Regions from separate parts of the Rhizobium sp. ERR 942 genome, predicted to be linked through region 3. Evidence: predicted binding sites of a transcription regulator. Region 3 holds the regulator's gene; each other region holds the start of a gene.
The links. The regulator LexA, encoded in region 3, represses DNA repair genes until DNA is damaged. The targets are predictions, from matches to a motif close to TGTTCNNNNTGTGTTCNG.
Positions count from the first base shown of each region.

Region 1: dinB (DNA polymerase IV) is a predicted target of LexA. The motif match lies at 1,871-1,888, and genes of this name have one in related genera.
Region 2: FBZ97_RS24690 (ATP-dependent helicase) is a predicted target of LexA. The motif match lies at 2,706-2,723, and genes of this name have one in related genera.
Region 4: FBZ97_RS20620 (metallopeptidase family protein) is a predicted target of LexA. The motif match lies at 2,688-2,705, and genes of this name have one in related genera.

Region 1 is NZ_VIUA01000009.1:230,761-235,243, forward strand. It holds gene FBZ97_RS29975 (Orn/Lys/Arg decarboxylase N-terminal domain-containing protein) at 1-611, shown strand, start outside; gene FBZ97_RS29980 (GNAT family N-acetyltransferase) at 634-1,194, shown strand; gene FBZ97_RS29985 (hypothetical protein) at 1,235-1,558, opposite strand; gene dinB (DNA polymerase IV) at 1,942-3,039, shown strand; gene FBZ97_RS29995 (pyridoxal 5'-phosphate synthase) at 3,228-3,872, opposite strand; gene FBZ97_RS30000 (class I SAM-dependent methyltransferase) at 3,883-4,483, opposite strand, start outside.
Region 2 is NZ_VIUA01000006.1:281,135-285,617, forward strand. It holds gene mmsB (3-hydroxyisobutyrate dehydrogenase) at 1-102, shown strand, start outside; gene FBZ97_RS24690 (ATP-dependent helicase) at 563-2,632, opposite strand; gene FBZ97_RS24695 (SMP-30/gluconolactonase/LRE family protein) at 2,906-3,781, shown strand; gene secD (protein translocase subunit SecD) at 3,830-4,483, opposite strand, start outside.
Region 3 is NZ_VIUA01000003.1:769,490-773,972, reverse strand. It holds gene kdsA (3-deoxy-8-phosphooctulonate synthase) at 1-65, opposite strand, end outside; gene FBZ97_RS16420 (VOC family protein) at 62-949, opposite strand; gene lexA (transcriptional repressor LexA) at 1,368-2,090, shown strand; gene FBZ97_RS16410 (ComEC/Rec2 family competence protein) at 2,071-4,483, opposite strand, start outside.
Region 4 is NZ_VIUA01000005.1:108,509-112,991, reverse strand. It holds gene FBZ97_RS20630 (error-prone DNA polymerase) at 1-220, opposite strand, end outside; gene FBZ97_RS20625 (DNA polymerase Y family protein) at 217-1,644, opposite strand; gene FBZ97_RS34785 (hypothetical protein) at 1,685-2,665, opposite strand; gene FBZ97_RS20620 (metallopeptidase family protein) at 2,829-3,266, shown strand; gene FBZ97_RS20615 (DUF1737 domain-containing protein) at 3,319-3,525, opposite strand; gene FBZ97_RS20610 (CoA ester lyase) at 3,552-4,483, opposite strand, start outside.

The DNA.
Region 1 (4,483 bases), on a different contig from region 3:
CGCAATATCTGCGCGAAAACCGGATCGTCGCGGAAAAGAACGACCTCAATTCGCTGCTCTTCCTGCTCACACCCGGTGTCGAAGCCAGCAAGGCCGGCACCCTGATCAGCGGCCTTGTCGCCTTCAAGAAGCTTCATGACGACAACGCGCTGCTGGAAGAGGCCATTCCGGAATTCTACCGCCGCCGTCCCGGCCGCTATGCGGGCGTGCGCCTGCGGGATCTTTGCGCCGACATGCACAATTTCTTTCGCCAGGCCGATGTCAGCGCCCTGCAGACGAAGCAATTTTCCGCAGAACACCTGCCGCCGATCGCCATGTCGCCGCACGATGCCGCGCGCTGCCTGGTGCGCAACGATGTCGACTATCTGCCGATCGACGCCATTGCCGGCCGCATCGCGACGACACCCTTCGTCGTCTATCCCCCGGGGATTGCAACCATCGTGCCCGGCGAGCGCCTGACGGAACAGGCAAAGCCCATGATCGACTATCTCAAAATGTTCGAAACCTGCTTCAACACCTTCCCCGGCTTCGAGGTGGAGATCCAGGGCCTCTATCGCGAGATCGATGCATCCGGCAAAATCCGGCTCTATACCTACGTTGTCGCGGAATAGGCTTGGAAATTCAGGTTCGGACATGAAGCAGGATAAAACAATCATCGTTCGCCCATCCCGGGAGAGCGACGTCGATGCCATGCTGGCTATCTATCGCCGTCATATTCACCGCGGGGTCGAAGCCGGGGTCGATGATAGCGACACGCCGCAGCCGGACGATCTGCGCGAACGGCGCAAGAATTTGAAGGACCGCCGCTTTCCGCATGTCGTCGCGATCGAGGGTGAAAAGGTCGTCGGCTATGCCTATGTGGTGCTGTTCCGCAAGCGCCCGGCCTATCGCTATACCGTCAAGCATTCGATCTATGTGCATCACGACCATGTCGGCCAGGGTGTCGGAAGCCTGCTCATGCGCGGACTGATCGACGCCTGCGCGGCGGCCGGCTTCCGACAGATGATCGGCTATATCGACGCGGACAACGTCGCTTCGCTCGCCCTGCACGAACGCTTCGGCTTCGTTCGCGTCGGCCTGCTGCCGGCTGTTGCCTATCGCTACGGCCGCTGGGCCGATACCGTGATGGTCCAGCGCTCGCTCGGTCCCGGCTCAACCACGCAGCCGCCTCCGCCGCCGCTCTCCACCCGCTGAAGCAGAAGGACCTGTTGTCGGTCGTAACACAACTCCGTGCTTAGACTGGATGCCGCATCGGGGCCGGCAGGAAGCCCAAAACAAAATCTATGACCTTCGACGAGGACATTTCGCAGGGCTTGAGGGTGAGGCTTGCTGCGGAGAGCATATAGAGATTGAAACTGACGACATCGGTCCCGCCAAGCTCCTCGCCATAGAGCCAGATCCGTTTGCCGTCGGCCGATCGCTTGACCGTCACACCCCAGGGGCGACCTTGAAAATGCCCCTCCGAATAGCCGTCAGGCAGCTTCGCAAGCGCATGTTCGAAGCCCGACAATTCGGCGGGCAGCAGCTGCGGCGCGCCGTCGATCATGGAGCCAGGCATTCGTCACATATGCCGCAGCCGTCTTCGTCCATCTTCCTCGCCGACCGCAGCCTGCGGCAGCACAGACACGCAGTGCCATCGGCTCGGGATTCCTCGTCACGCTCGGGCGGGAGGATCTCCATAAGCAAGTCGGAAAGTGGATCGGTAGCGATTTGGCCCATCTCAAGGCTCCGTATTGGGGGACGGACAAGAGATAAGAAGCCTTGCGCGCATCTCAAGGTACCGTTTGCGGCATGGCTGGCCTGCGGCAATTTCCTCGCCTCTCCCTAGCAAGACAACCGAGCCGGTTTGATATCGTCATCGAGGATGATATGTTCCGCATTTGTTTCAGCCTCCGCAATAACGGACCGCGCTGAACCTACTGTGTAATGACCGAGACCGCCATGAACGACACCAGCTCGACCACTGTCCGGAAGATCATCCATGTCGATATGGATGCATTCTATGCATCGGTCGAGCAGCGGGACAATCCGGAGCTGCGCGGCAAGCCGCTTGCGGTCGGCGGGTCGGCTGCACGCGGCGTCGTGGCGGCCGCAAGTTACGAGGCCCGCGCCTTCGGCGTTCACTCGGCGATGCCTTCGGTTACCGCAAAACGCAAATGTCCGGACCTGATTTTCGTGCCGCCGCGCTTTGACGTCTACAGGGCGGTGTCGCAGCAGATCCGCGAGATCTTTGCCGAATATACTTCGATGATCGAGCCGCTGTCGCTCGACGAAGCCTATCTCGACGTCACCCAGAACCACAAGGGGACGGAAATCGCCACCGAGATCGCGCTGGAGATCCGGACCAAGATCAAGCAGGTCACCGGCCTCAATGCTTCGGCCGGCATTTCCTACAACAAATTCCTCGCCAAAATGGCAAGCGACCTCAACAAGCCGAACGGCCAGGCTGTCATTACGCCAAGGAATGGCCCCGCCTTCGTCGAAACGCTTCCCGTCAAGAAATTCCATGGCGTCGGGCCGGCGACAGCCGAGCGGATGCACAAATATGGGATCGAAACCGGACTAGATCTGAAATCGAAATCGCTCGCCTTCCTTCAGGAGCATTTTGGAAAGGCAGGCCCTTATTTCTACGGTATCGCCCGCGGCATCGACGAGCGCCAGGTAAAGCCGGACCGGGTTCGCAAATCCATAGGCGCAGAAGACACATTCGTTGAGGATATCGACGATCTAGAGCTGGCGACGGCGGAACTGCGGCCGCTTGCGCAGAAGGTTTGGCGCTACTGCGAAACAGGCGGTTTCAGCGCCAAGACGGTGACCGTGAAGATCAAATATTCGGACTTTACCCAGGCGACACGTAGTCGGACAAGCTCCCTGCCGGTCGCCGGCGTCGGCGCTGTCCTCGAAACAGCGTCGGCGCTTCTGGCAACCGTCCACCCGTTCACGCGGCCAATCCGGCTGCTCGGCATCACGCTTTCGTCTTTGACGAACGAAGAGACAGATAGTGGGAGATCACAGCCGCAGCTCGATCTCGGCATCTGAGGGATGATAATCTGCCATTCCACCGGTCAAGATGGCTGACTAACCTCTCCACCCGGAGCAACAAACAGGCGAAGACGGAAAGCCCGCTGTTCGTCCGATGGAGGAAACATACGGGCGAACCGCTAGTATGGAAACGGCAATAGTGCCAGCTAAGGGAACCGGAAGCCCGGCCATCATAGCGAAAATCATCAAGGCCAGAGCCGCTCCTTCAGCCAGCCCGCCTTTTCACGCCGATATCGCAAGCGATGGTGGCGGCGCTCTGAATCGCCCTGCCAGAATTCGACCTCATGCGGCATGACGATGAAAAGCGCCCAATTTGCAGAAACAAGATCGGGCTCGTCCCGCAACCGCCGATGCTGCAGTGCCAATGCATCATCGAGCTCCTGCGACGAACCCAGAACCTCGCTCTGCCGCTTGGTCAGGGCAATCGCCTTGGCGCCCGGCGCGCGTGCACGGAAATCGGCATGGCGCTCATGCGCCTCGGCCTGAAACGCCATTCCGCGCAATCGCACCTGCCGTCCGAGCTGCGGCCAATAGAAGGTGAGTGACACAGAGGGATTGGCGGCAATCTGCCGGCCCTTCGGCCCCCTGCCTGATGTTGCGAAGTGCCAGCCACGCTGGTCGAGGTTCTTCAGGATGAGAACACGAGCATCCGGTGCGCCATCCTCGTCGATCGTGGAAAGCACCATGGCATGCGGCTCCTTGATATCAGCCTCGATGGCATCGCGCAGCCAGTCGGAAAACAAGTCTCGCGGATTGTCAGGTGTCAGATCCGCCTCGAACGAGGGAAACGGCCCGGCCAAGGACTTGAGTATGCGCAATTCGTCTCTCACGGCGCTCTCCTCATGGTCTGGCGATAATGAGACGCAGCGAGCCTTCGAAGAATGGCTGCGTGCGAAGCGCGCCATAACGACGATCCCAGGATCCGTCGGTGAGATCGCGGCCGAGCTCGGCGACAAAACGCTCGCCAACGGAGGCATCGACAAAGCTCCATGCCGAATTGGCAAGCCGCGCGCCGGGATCAAGCATTCGCTCCGGTCTGCCATAATAGGCCTCGCCGAAACCATCGACGCAATTCAGCGGGATCGGCACCGCCTTGATCTCCACATTGCCGCCGAGTGCGGTCGCGATCCTATCCATCTCCGGATAACGTCGTCCCTCGACCGCAATCATTTCAGGCGCATAGGTGTGTAGCCACGACCGTTCCAGCAGATGCGGATCGCAGCTCAATACCAGGACGGGGCCGCGGGTAACGCGCCGCATCTCGGCAAGCCCTCGGTCGAGATCAGACCATTGATGCACCGTGAAGGTCGCCATTGCCGCATCGAAACTCCAGTCGGAAAAAGGAAGATGTTCCGCCGTTCCGTCAATTGCGACCGGGAGATGCGCCGGTCGTTGGGCGCGCATGGACGCAGACGGCTCGACGGCCGTCACCTGCCGGTCG
Region 2 (4,483 bases), on a different contig from region 3:
CTGGGCGCAGAGGCGGCGCAGCTCTACGCGCTCTTCGAAAAGCTCGGCAATGGCGGGCGCGATTTTTCGGCAATCATCGAGATGTTTCGCGAGGCGAAGTAAAGATGACTCGCGACAATCGAGTGAGTTGAAATCTCGGATTGCCCCTCACCCCAGCCCTCTCCCCGCAGGCGGCAGGGGTATCGCATATGAGCGGAGATCGCCGCTGTCCCCCTTCTCCCCAGCGGGGAGAAGGTGCCGCCAGGCGGATGAGGGGGTGCCCACCAACACCACAAAAATCCATGAATTCAAATCGATAACCCCCTCATCCGACCCTTCGGGCCACCTTCTCCCCAAGGGGAGAAGGAGCTTATGGTGCTCATCCGCCTCCATATGCGATAGCCCTGCCGCAGGCGGGGAGAGGGGGATTGGTGCCCCAAGCGGCTCCACTTTGAGGAGAGGCCTACCGCTTGATGAGGTCGTCCCCTCGCCCCGCTTGCGGGGAGAGGGCTAGGGTGAGGGGCCACGCACAAAGAGGCGGCATCACAAAACATGCCTGACCTGCTGCTCACAACCGCCAAACTCACCGCCACATGCCCCGCATCCGCGCCCCCACATCGACGCGTACCTCTCGCGCCCGGATCGCGGCGGCACTTTCGGCCCGTGCCTGCGGCCAGCCGCAAACCTCGAAGAACTGCAGCAAGGTCGCGGGAATGAAACGTGTGCGCGAGGCAAAGACATGCTTGTCGCCCTGCGCATGCTGGCCGTGCACGAAGAAGCGCTGCGGAATGACGAGGTCGAGATTGTCCTTCGCCCTGGTCATAGCGACGTAGAGCAGCCGCCGTTCCTCCTCGATCTCGGCCGATGATCCGACCGCGAGATCGGCGGGGATGCAGCCGTCGACGGCGTTGAGGATGAAGACCTTCGTCCATTCCTGGCCCTTGGCGGAATGGATAGTCGACAGGATCAGGTAGTCCTCGTCCAGCAGCGGCACGCCGGCCTGATCGCTCGTGGCGTCAGGTGGATCAAGCGTCAATTCCGTGAGGAAGCGCTCGCGCGAGCCGTAGCCCGCGGCGATCTGTTCGAGCTGGACGAGATCCGCCTGGCGGGTCGCGGCATCCTCATGCGCGCGTTCCAGATGCGGCTCGTACCATTGGCGAACCAGGCCGATTTCCCCCGGCCAGCCGGCCTTGCCGCTTTTGACCTCCCGCATCGTCTCGACAAAGGCGGTCCAGTCGTCGCCCGTGCGCGGCGGTGGCGGCAGTTCGGTGAGTGCGGTAATCGGGCTTGCCTCTTCGCCGATCTGGTCGAGCACGCGCTGCGCCGTGGAGGGGCCGACGCCGGGCAAGAGCTGCATCAGGCGGAAGCCGGCGACGCGATCGCGCGGGTTCTGGGCGAAGCGAAGCGCCGCCAGCATATCCTTGACATGAGCGCTATCGAGGAACTTCAGCCCACCGAACTTGACGAAGGGAATGTTGCGCCGGGTGAGTTCCACTTCCAGCGGGCCGCTATGGCTGGAGGTGCGGAATAGCACTGCCTGTTGCTTCAGCCTTACGCCGCCCTCACGATTTTCCAGTATCTGATCGGCGATGTAGCGCGCCTGATCGGCCTCGTCGCGCACCGTCACCAGCCGCGGCCGTTCCGTGCTTTGCCGTTCGGTGCGCAGGTTCTTGGTGAAGCGCTCCGAGGCGAGATCGATTACAGCGTTGGCGGCAGCAAGGATCGGCTGCGTCGAACGGTAGTTGCGGTCGAGCGTCACGATATCGGCCGAGGGCGTGAAGGCTTTCGGGAAGTCGAGAATGTTGCGCACGGTCGCGGCGCGGAAGGAATAGATTGACTGCGCATCGTCGCCGACGACGGTCAGTCCGCGGCCATCGGGCTTGAGAGCCAGCAGAATGGAGGACTGCAGCCGGTTGGTGTCCTGATATTCGTCGACAAGCACATGGTCGAAGCGGCTGCCGATATCCTCGGCGATCAGCGGCTCTTGCAGCATATGCGCCCAATAGAGCAGCAAGTCGTCGTAATCGAGCACGTTCTGCGCCTGTTTCGCCTCGACATAAGAGGCGAAGAGATCACGCAGCTGCTGCTCCCACATGGCGCACCACGGGAAATAATCCCGCAGCACGCCGTCGAGCGGTGCTTCCGCATTGACGGAGCGTGAATAGATCGCAAGGCATGTCGCCTTCGTCGGGAAGCGGTTCTCCGTCTTCGAGAAGCCGAGATCATGGCGTGCAAGATTCATCAGGTCGGCGCTATCTTCCCGGTCGTGGATCGTGAAGGCCGGATCGATGCCGATCTGCTCGGCATAGTCCCTGAGCAGACGTGCGCCGATGCCGTGGAACGTGCCGCTCCATGCCAGCGCGTCGGCGTTAATGCCGGCATTCGCACCCAGCACCTCGCGGCAGATCCGCTCGACGCGACGGCCCATCTCGGCGGCAGCGCGGCGCGAAAAGGTCATCAGCAGGATGCGGCGCGGGTCCGCACCTCTAACGATTAGATGCGCGACGCGATGGGCAAGCGTATTCGTCTTGCCGGAGCCGGCCCCGGCGATGACGAGCAGCGGCCCGGCAATATGACCGTCGCCTGCCGTCGTGCCATGTTCCACCGCCAGCCGTTGCTCCGGGTTCAGCTTTTCCAGATAGGCGGCGGTCATCAACTCTCCTGAGTACCTCCGGCAGCAGGCGGAGCGCGGCATGCGGCGAATCGCAAGCGCGAAAATATAGGGACGTTCTATGGATGTTCCGAATCGCCAAAGCCTGTCAAGATGAACAGGGCCTGCACGCGGATGTGACCTCCGGCGCAAGAATCTTATCCGGATTTGCACTCGTCCGGCTCGAAAAGGATCTTCTTCGTGCTTATGTATCATTCCGGCGCAGCATTTTGAGTTTTTGGGGCTTCGTAATGCGTAGAATGAAGGTTTCAAAACATGAACGAAACGATTGCCACCGGGCTGCGTCTGCCTAGCGGCCTCGTGGCTTTGCCGGACGGCCGCCTGGCGGTCGTGGAAATGGATGCCAGTCGCCGCTGTCTGAAACTTTTCGACGCAAGCGGCGTACCGCAGGAACTTTGCCGGGTCGGCGGCCGGCCGATGGGGATTGCGGTCGATGGCGACGGATGTTTCTGGGTAGCCAACGGCCCGGAGAATTCCCTTGTCAGATTATCGGCGCAAGGCCGCGTCCTGCAAGTCATCGAGGGTAGCGCGGATGGTCCGTTTCTGCATCCGAATGCACTCGCTTTCGGACCCGACGGCCTGCTTTATATGACTGATTCCGGCATCCGTCTTGCCAATCTTCTCGAAGGCGGCCACATCCATCCCGATTTCTTCAAGGCGGCTTACAATGGCTGCGTCTATCAGATCGATCCGGCTGAGGGACGGGTCATCCGTGTCCTCGCAGCCGGTCTGCTCTTTGCGAGCGGCATTGCCTTCGATGCCGATGGATTGCTCTATTATAGTGAAACACTGACTGGAAAAATCTATCGGCAGGTCGTTGGCGGCAGGCAGGAAATGTTTGTCCAGTCGATGACATCGCCCGCCGTGAACGCGCTGCGCGGGCCGGCCGGCCTCGCCTTTGATCGCAGTGGCATGCTTTACTGCGCCATGTACGGCCTGGGTGAAATTTCCATGGTGGACGCCGAGGGAAAAATGGCCGGTCATATCCGCACGGACGGCGCGCGCCCAGCTAATATTGCTTTTACCGTCGACGGCAAACATCTGCTCGTCAGCGAACAGGAAAACGGTGTCGTGGAAAAGATTACGGCGCCGCGTCCGGGCTTGCCTTTGCATATGCCGCCGATTTCGTAGGGCGGTGGAGGACATGCCCGGAAGGCGGGCATGTCCTCGTTTCATTTATTATGCCGCAGGAATCTGCTTGTTGTCCTTACCGGACTTGCCGTCTGTCGATGCCGTCTCATTGGCAACCGGCTTGGCATGACGGCGGCGCCAGTCGCCGAGGAACAGCAGGATCGGCGCCGCGATGAAGACCGACGAGGCGCCGGCAACGAGGATGCCGAACACCATCGGGATCGCGAAGCTGGAGACGGCGCTGCCGCCCCAGATTGCCATCGGCACCAGCGCCAGGAAGGCGGTGGCGTTGGTATAGAGGCTTCGCGCCAGGGTCTCGTTGATCGATTTGTCGATGATGTCGCGCAGTGGCATCGACTTGTAAAGCCGCATGTTTTCACGCATGCGGTCATAGACCACGACCTTGTCGTTCACCGAATATCCCACAAGCGTCAGGATCGCGGCGATGGCTGTCAGGTTGAAATCGAGGCCGGTGATCGCGAAGAAGCCGATCGCCTTGGTGACGTCGAGCACCAGCGTCACGATGGCGCCGACCGCGAACGGCCATTCGAAGCGATACCAGATGTAGAACAGCATCGCCAGGCTGGCGATCACGACCGACAGGATTCCGGCCCAGGCAAGCTCGCCCGAAACCTTCGGACCGATGACATCGGTGCCTTCGATGGTCGCGCTCGGGTCGATCTTGACGATTTCGGCTTTGAG
Region 3 (4,483 bases):
GCAGTATTGGAAAAGAGGACCTTGGAGGCACCCTCGCCGACGGTGACTTCCGAATTCGTGCTCATATTATCTCCTCAAAGGCGAACAATGCGCCCTGACCGGGTGCCAACCTCGCCAATAGACGATTGTTCTTACGCGTATAGGTGACGCCGTTAGCAGTGAAATGCGACGATGTCACGGAAAGATCGCGCGTTTTGAAAAGGATTGCACGTGCTCTGAGCCCCGGATCATTCGTGCGAACAGGTAGATCATAGAATGCCTCCATTCCTTCCGGCGTCAAAATCTCCAGATCGGCATTGGCGGCCTTGATCGTCAGGCCAAAGGAATGCTCCATAATGCGCGGGCCACCGACAAGCTCCTCGAAGAAGCCGCGATAGGCCGCCGGCTTCGGCGCGCAAAGCGCTACCCGCGCGATACCAGTCACGCCGTTTTCGTGACGCTCGAGCACACTGCGGTCAGCCGGCAGCGGATTGATGCGCTGACAGCAGAAAGCGAGAAAATCCGGCGCGCGCAGATCGGCGGCGAAGGCAAGACGAAAACCGGCCGTGGTTTCCGTTCCATCCGGCATCTTCATGGGACGGGAGAAATCCAGCATCTGCCCCGCCGAAATCGCAGCTGCTTTGAAGCGCTCGTCATCCGCCACCGCGTCATCCGTACCGAATACCACGGCCGAAAAGCCATTTTCGCCGACCCGGAAGCGATAAGCCTGGTCACGAGCAACGAAAACGTTGCCATCCAAGATGCTCTTTTCGCACTGCTCCATCGATGCCACGCCCAGAGGCTCTAAATAGGTTTTATCGGCAAGGAAGACGCAAGCATTCTGCGTGCCAAAGGGATGGCGCGCATCTGGAGCCACTGTAAAACCGAGCTTGCCGAGGCGCTCGCGTGCCAGAGCGATATCGACGGTCGGCAGCACGAGATGATCCAGCGGATGCGGAGACGAAATCATGGCTTCTCCTGTTTGCTTGCCGAAGCAGATTTGCGCCCATCCCCCGCGCAATTCAAGATGGAAGCATGGAACACCCGGAGCACACGACATGGATCGAAGGCAATCTCGCAAACGTGATTGCTGATTCTCTGCCATGGCTGGCTCATGCAGCCGCGCGGCACGTTCATCCAAATGCTCGGCGCACGGGCTGACGACAAAGTCTCGGAAGCGAGTAGAGCGGCATTTCTCTTATTTTTCTGCAGGTTAACGGAGACACAGCGCGCCGATGTTCGGAGCCGATCCATTCGCAAATGGTAATTATTTAACTGACCTCACAAGGCTTTACCGAAATTTAAGTACTTGCGGAACACATATGGAACATATAGTGTCCGTTCTGGATTTGTTTCACAGCTTTTCTTGATTCTGGGGTTCCAAGACGATGTTGACGCGCAAGCAGCAGGAACTGCTTCTCTTCATTCACGAACGCATGAAGGAATCCGGGGTTCCGCCATCTTTCGACGAGATGAAGGATGCACTGGATCTGGCATCGAAATCCGGTATTCATCGCCTGATTACGGCACTGGAGGAGCGGGGCTTTATCCGCCGGCTGCCGAACCGGGCCAGAGCGCTCGAAGTCATCAAGCTTCCCGACGCCTATAATCCGAGCCTGCAGCAGCGCCGCGGCTTTTCTCCGAGCGTTATCGAGGGCAGCCTCGGAAAGCCGCAGCCCGTTGCCCCGCCCGCTCCGTCGAAGGTGGCAAATGACGATCACAATGGCTCGGCGTCGGTGCCCGTGATGGGCCGCATCGCTGCCGGTGTTCCGATCTCGGCCATCCAGAACAATACGCACGACATTACCGTTCCCGCCGACATGCTCGGATCCGGCGAACATTATGCGCTTGAAGTTCGAGGGGATTCGATGATCGATGCCGGAATTTTCGACGGCGATACCGTCATCATCCGCAATTCGACGACGGCCAATCCCGGCGATATCGTCGTTGCACTCGTCGACGACGAAGAAGCGACACTGAAGCGCTTCCGCCGCAAGGGTGCCTCCATCGCGCTGGAAGCCGCAAACCCGGCCTATGAAACCCGCATCTTCGGGCCGGACCGCGTCAAAGTTCAGGGCAAGCTCGTTGGCCTTATTCGTCGCTATCACTAACCGGTGAATTGTCGACGACGGGTGACGCTGGCGCAATTGGCGCGTCGAATTTGCCAGTGCGCCAATCATAGGTTCGATGCCTGGTCCATGGACGCTGCGGGTTCTCGAATGCGGCTGAGATAATGGGCCTGTCTGCGGTAAGTATCATTTCGATGGAGCCGGTTTTGCGCAATGTCGCACCGGTTATGAGCATCGCTCCGGAACGGCAGTGGTTCAGCCGCATTCGGATTGGCGTTACGACGATATTCGCCATATTGCAGGCTGAGGGTAGATAGGCTGCGTTCTCGATCGTAACCAGTATCGCGCCGTTTTCGAGGATGGCTGCGCACCATGCTCCTTTCTGGCAGGCGAAACTGCCCTGCATGGTACGGTCCAAGGCCTCCTCCATTGCGGTGCGGACCGCCCTCTGTTCTTCACTGTTCAATCGCTTATAACGATCTGCCTTGCCGATTTGTGGAAGTCGGCTGTCAGCCGAGAGCATGGTCGGAGGCTGATGTTCCGCCGCAACCAGTGCCTTTTGCCATTGTTCGAAAATGAAGGCCTGCGGTTTCTCACGATTGGTCGCGAGTATATCGTCCTGGCGCAACGCGACCAGAACGCCATCTTCGGAGATCATCAGGTCGGGTTTCGGTACGCCAGATCCGAATGCCGCCAAGCCCATGGACAAGAGCGATAATAGCAGGCCCAGATGGCGAAGCCGGGTCCGCAATATGCTCATGATCAGGAAGCCGATAATGAATGTGGGCATCAGCCAGGTCGGCTGGCGACCGAAGGTAATGTCACCTCCCCAACCAGCTACGGTTCTTGCGATCATGATAACGAGTTCCAGTCCCTCTCCGGTGACTTTCCAGAAAGGCCCGTCGAGACCGAGCGGCATGAGCAGCATCGCCGCCATGCCGAATGGCATGACGATAAAGGAGACGATGGGCATAGCAGCGAGATTGGCGGCGAGCCCATATGTCGCCAACCGGTGAAAATGCTCGATCGAGAAGATAGCCGTCGACGCGCCGCCGATGAACGAGGTCGACGTCACGCCTGCGAAGAAGCGCATGACGAACAATAGCGGACTTAATAGACGGACGCGCGGCAAAATGTTTTCGCGATGTCGCCGCCGCTTCCATAGCGAATAGCCCGACACCAGCGCCAGCGTTGCGGCATAAGACATCTGGAAGCTCGGGCCGAGCACTTGCGACGGCGACAGTACGAGAATGACAATGGCAGAAAGTGCGACGTTGCGCAGACTGATGGATGGTCGATCAAAAAGCACGGCCGCGAGCATGATCGCCATCATGATGAAGGCACGCTCGGCGGATACACCGAAGCCGGAGATGAGATAATAGGCCGTTACGGTGAGAAGCGCGCCGAGGGCTGCGAACTTCTTGGTCGGCCAGGCCTGCGCGACGCCGGGAAACAGGCTGAACAAGTAGCGTAGGCCGATGTAGAAAATGCCGGCCGACAACGCCATGTTCAGACCGGAAATTGCAATGATATGGGTCAGGCCGGCAATTCTCAGCGCTTCCGTCGTATTCTTGGAGATTGCGCGTCTCTCATCGGTGACAAGCGCCGCGGCAAAGGCGCCGGTATCTCCCGGCAAGGTTTGCCTGATCCTGTCGCCTATGCTGTTACGCAACCCGGCGAGCCAAATATCGGCCATATCCATCAGAGCACCGGCGGCGTTATCACCGGCCGGAGACAATAATTTCGGCGTTCCGTAGGCAAAGCCGTTCGCACCGATACCATTGAAATAGGAACTGAAGGCGAAATCGTTGAGGCCAAGCAAGGCCGGTCCGGCCGGCGGCGTCAACCGCGCCCTACCCTGGATGCGATCACCGAGATCGAACGGCTCCGCCTGCTTGCGCACGAAGATCGTAACCCGCTGCGGCGCGCGGCGAATGGAAGGTTTTTCCGTTGCCTCGACGCGAACGACGTAGCGCCAGCGTCCATTGTCATAGGATTCCCGTCGTTCGATCTGACCGGTCACGGTCGTGGTCACGGCCGAATCGAGCATGACGGTAGAAACCCGCCAGCTCTCGCATTGCGCCAGCGCCATGCCCAGGCAAAGGAGCATGCCTGCAAAAAGCAGATGGCGAAACAGCCTGCCTGCCTCCCGCATGAGCGCAAAGCCACAGGTAAAGACCAACAGGCCTGCAAGAACAGCCTGTGGAGGCGGATCGCTGCCAGCCTTGAACCAGAAAATTGCACCAAGGCCGATATAGATCGGCGCAAGCAGGACCGCGCGACCATGGGCCGCCTCCTCTTCGATCAATCCGAAGGTGCCAAGCCGAATGCGGCTTGATACCCGCAATAGCCGGGATGTCAGCCGCGTCTGGTCCTGCGTCCGTTCCCGTCGCTGCACTTCGGCGGGCAAGATATTCGTGGCAACAACAGGGCGA
Region 4 (4,483 bases), on a different contig from region 3:
CCTCCTTGTATTTTTCCCAGAGAATCTTGGTATGCGCATGCGCCTTAACGACGCCGGCAACCGAATTGCGGTCGGCAATTCCAAATCCCGACAGTTTCAGGATGGCGGCCTGCGCCGCGATTTCCTCTGGATGCGAGGCACCTTCGAGAAAGGAGAAATTCGTTCTCACCCCGATCTCAAAGAAGGGCACGGGTTCGTGGAAACTCGGACGCGCGTTCATGCGAAGACTCCATGCATGTACCAGTCAGGCGTCGTGGCGCCTCTGCCATAGAGCCCCTTTCGGAACAACCAGAAACGATGGCCTTCCTCATCTTCGACCTGGAAGTAATCGCGGTCAGGTTCTTGCCTTTCCTCGAGCCACCATTCCGCCGAAAGCCGCTCCGGCCCTTCGGCCCGGCTGACCCGATGCATGACCCGCCGCCAGCGAAATTGCCGGGGCGGGCCATCGGGCACTTCGGCAGCAATGGTTTCGACCAGTTCCGGCATGCGAAACAGCCGCAGCGGCCGCTCGCCGCGGAAGAAGCCATGGCCAGCATCCTCCTGACCTGTGCGCGGCTTCGAGCTAAGGATGGTCATCGCCGGCAGCGGCCGCACAGCTCGTTCGGGGATATGGCTCTGCCGCAGCTCGAACCCTTGCAGGCAGTCCGGCCCCAGCCGGGCGGCCACGCGATCCACAAAGGCGGCAAGCGAGCCTTCCTGACGATCTCCTCCGACAAAATCGCCTTGCATGGCATCGAAGGGCGCATGCTGAAGCACATTCAGGCGGATGATTTCGAAACCATAGCCGACATCGAGATCGTCATGAATGGCGCCAAAGCGCTCAGTGAATAGGCTGGCGATGCGGCTCGGCTCACGCAACGGCTGCGATGCGCCGGCCGCGATACGGAAGACCGCGCCATCCACACGGAAGAGCAGGAGCTCGAAGGAGCGACCGCCGATGCCGCGGGCTTCCAGCCCCGGCTTCAGGCTTTCGGCAAGCTGGCGGGCAAGCTGAAGAATATCCTCTTCGGCCTGCACCGGCTCGGCCAGCCGGCGCTCGGCCGACAATTGCGCGACCGGGCGGCGCGGCGAGATCGGCTCTTCGACCAGACCGACAGCCTGATCGAGCCGCAGCAGCAGCTGCGCGCCGAACCGGCGGGCAAGCGGCGCTCGTGGTGCGGCCAGAAGATCGCCCACCTGCTTCAGGCCCATCTTCTGCAAGGCTGCAATAGTCTCCTCGCCAAGCCGAAGACATGCGACCGGCAGCGACGCCAATGCCTCTTCCATGGCCTCCGGCGGAACGATACGGCTCTCGTCAAAGCGGGCAACGGCCCAGGAGAGGCCGGGTGCGGAGGAAATGGCGCCGCGCACATCGAAGCCCAGCCGGGAAATCCGGATCAAGACATCCTCGAGCAGCGCCTCTTCACCGCCGAAGAGATGGGCGCAGCCGGTAATGTCGAGAAACAGCCCGTCCTTGCCGTCGATCGCCACCAGCGGCGTATAACGGTCACACCAGTCGGCGATCGCTTCCAGAAGCTTGCGATCCGCCGCCGGATCCTCCTCGACGACATCGAGATCGGGACAGATCGCCTTTGCCTCGGCCACGCCCTGCCCCTGTTTCAAGCCGATCATTTCAGCCCGTTCGTTGAGCGCGGTCAGCCGCATGGCATTGTTGAGCTTGCCGGCACAGGCGAGCGGCGGCGCTTCAAGCCTGCCTGTCGAACGCCAGGACAGACCCCAGCGCTTGCGTGCGATCCGGTCGGTCGGCAGATGCGGAAAGGTCAGCGCCAGAATGCGCTGCGTGTTCGCCGGGAAAGGCAGGGTGCTGAACATCGGAGACAGGGGCAAAGCGGCGGTCATGGGCATTCCACTCCAAGGTTATGGAAAGAGGCGCTGGGTTTCGGCTCTTTTCCAAGGTCAGACGAAAGGCCGGGTGACCGATGCTGCCGCCAAGCACCGATCCATCCGGCAGGGGCCGCGCCTGCGCAGGCGCGGGTTCGACGGAAAAGCGGAAGAGGGCGCTGCTTGCTTCCTCCTCGCCTCCCTGTCGCAACAGAAATAAGGGCCGCCCCGCCGCCTTGGCCCTCAGCGCCAACCGCCGGCTTTCGGTCAGGCCGAAACGGGCGGGATTGCCGCGTACTTCCAGTATGATGGCGGCAAAGGCAGCACTGCCAAGCGCCGCCTCCGCCACCCAGAGCGCATCGTCCAGCTTGCGGGGCGACGCCTGCAGAAAAGCCTGAGGCTCCAGCCCAAAATCGCTGATGCCGATGGCATAGGGCAGGCCAGCCTCCATCGTCGCGACCGTATCGCCGATCCACAGAACCGGAGACTTGGCCGGGACCGTATCCGAAGCTTGCGCATGCAGCCGCGCGGCAAGCGCCAGGGCAAAACCACTGGCCACACCGGCATCGCGGAGGCCGAGCGAGCGGATTTCCGTCAGCGCATCGAGCGGCAAACCGCCTTGCAGCGCCGCATCAAGCTCGTCGACACCGATCGGAAGGAGCGATTGTTCACGCATAGGCTGAATAGGCAGGGATTTCGCAATAGCCGCCATCTGCCTCGCCGGCTTGTCTGTCAGCGTTTCATGCGCCGCAGCGGCCAGTGCCGGGATCGGCCTGCCTTCCAGTCGGGCAATGGTTTCACGCAGGGCGAAAAGCGTTTCCCGCGCCACGGCAGCCTCGGCCATGACGTTCACTCCAGATCGATAATGTTCCTGTTATGTTCTTATGGATTCCAGAGCTTGCAGAAAGAGTCAACCACCATTTCATGAGAAAATATTCCTCTGCCGTAATCTACACTCGTAAAAGCGGCGTAAAGTCTCTATATGACCAGCCAAGGAAGGAATATTCATGGCTCGCGTCGACCAGAGCGAAGATTGGCGGGATCGCCACTCGCCCTCCATCAGTACATTCGAATCCCTGGCAATGGAGGCTTACAGCCACCTGCCAGACGAATTCCGTTCGCTCACCGGTGATCTCGTCATCCTCATCGAAGATTTCCCGGATGACGAGGTATTCGAGGACATGGCGCTGGAAACGCCCTTCGACCTGCTCGGCCTCTTCGAAGGCCGCGGCATCTCGGAGCGCTTCACCGCCCAGACGGGGGACATGCCCAACAAGATCCGCCTCTATCGCCGGCCGATCATCGATTACTGGGCTGAGAACGAAGAAACCCTCGGCGACATCATCACCCATGTCCTGATCCATGAGATCGGCCACCATTTCGGCCTGAGCGACGAGGACATGGAGCGCATCGAGGCGAGCGCCGAGGAAGCGACGGATCGCTGATATCGGTCCCGGCCGCAAGACGATCGGGAAGAATGAGAATTTCAGCCGGTGCTTACTGCTCGGAAAGCTTCATATCCGGATCGTAATCCTTGCCGGCCACGTCCTTGACGACAGCCTGACCGCATTCCATCCGCCCGCTTGCTGAATTGAAGCCATAGGTCGGCGAGCCGTATAACTCCCAGCCCTTGTTCAGCGCCGCGCTTACCTTGTGGCAAAAGGATGCGTCATCGGGGCCGGTGAGAAAGCGGTAGAGTTTCATCAAGGCATCTTTCTTGTATTTAGCAATCACACATCGCTACGGGGCGTTCCGGCGGCGCCCGAAGAGCGCTGCTCGATCAGGCGAGCTTTATGGACGAGTCTCTCTGCCTGGACAAGATGCAGCCGCTCCACCATCCGCCCGCCGAGGTTCACGACATTGAGAGTGGCGGCATCCGGTGCGGCGAAGGCGGCGATGATGGATTCCGCCTCGGCAACAGCGGCCTTGTCAGGGCCAAAATGCCAGTTGGCGGCTTCGATCTGGCTCGGATGGATCAGCATCTTGCCGGCAAAGCCCATGGCAACCCCCTGGCCGCATTCTGCCGCGAATTCTTCAGTATCCTTGAAATCGTTGAAGACGCTGTCGATGGCCTCGAGGCCGTAAGCGCTGACGGCCAATATCACCTGCATCAGCCAGGGCACGAGATAGGGACGGCCGGGCTGCGGCAGGACGCCCGTTTCCTTCCTGAGATCGTTTAGGCCGACGACGAAACAATCGAGCCGGCTGCCGGCCGTGCGGCCAGCCTCGGCGATCGCGGCCGCATTCAGGATGCCGCGCGGCGTCTCGATCATCGCCCAGATGCGCAAGTCTTCCGGCGCATCGGCTTCCGCAAGCCGGTCACTGACACCAGTCACATCCTGCGGCTCATCCACCTTCGGCAGCAGCACCGCATCCGGCTCCAGCTCCACGACCAGCGCCATATCCTCGGCACCGAAGTTCGAGGAAAGCGCATTGATGCGGATGATTCGCTCCTTGCCGGGAAGCGGGGAGGCGGCAAAGAAGGCCCGCAGATTTTCCCGCGCCTCGGCCTTTTTCTCCGGCGAAACGGAATCCTCGAGATCGAAGATGACGGCATCGCAATCCAGGCTCGAAAGCTTGTCCAGGGCACGGCGGTTGATGGCGGGAACGCTCAAGATGGAGCGGCGCAGACGGGCAGGGCGGGAAGGGGAGGTTTGGCTCT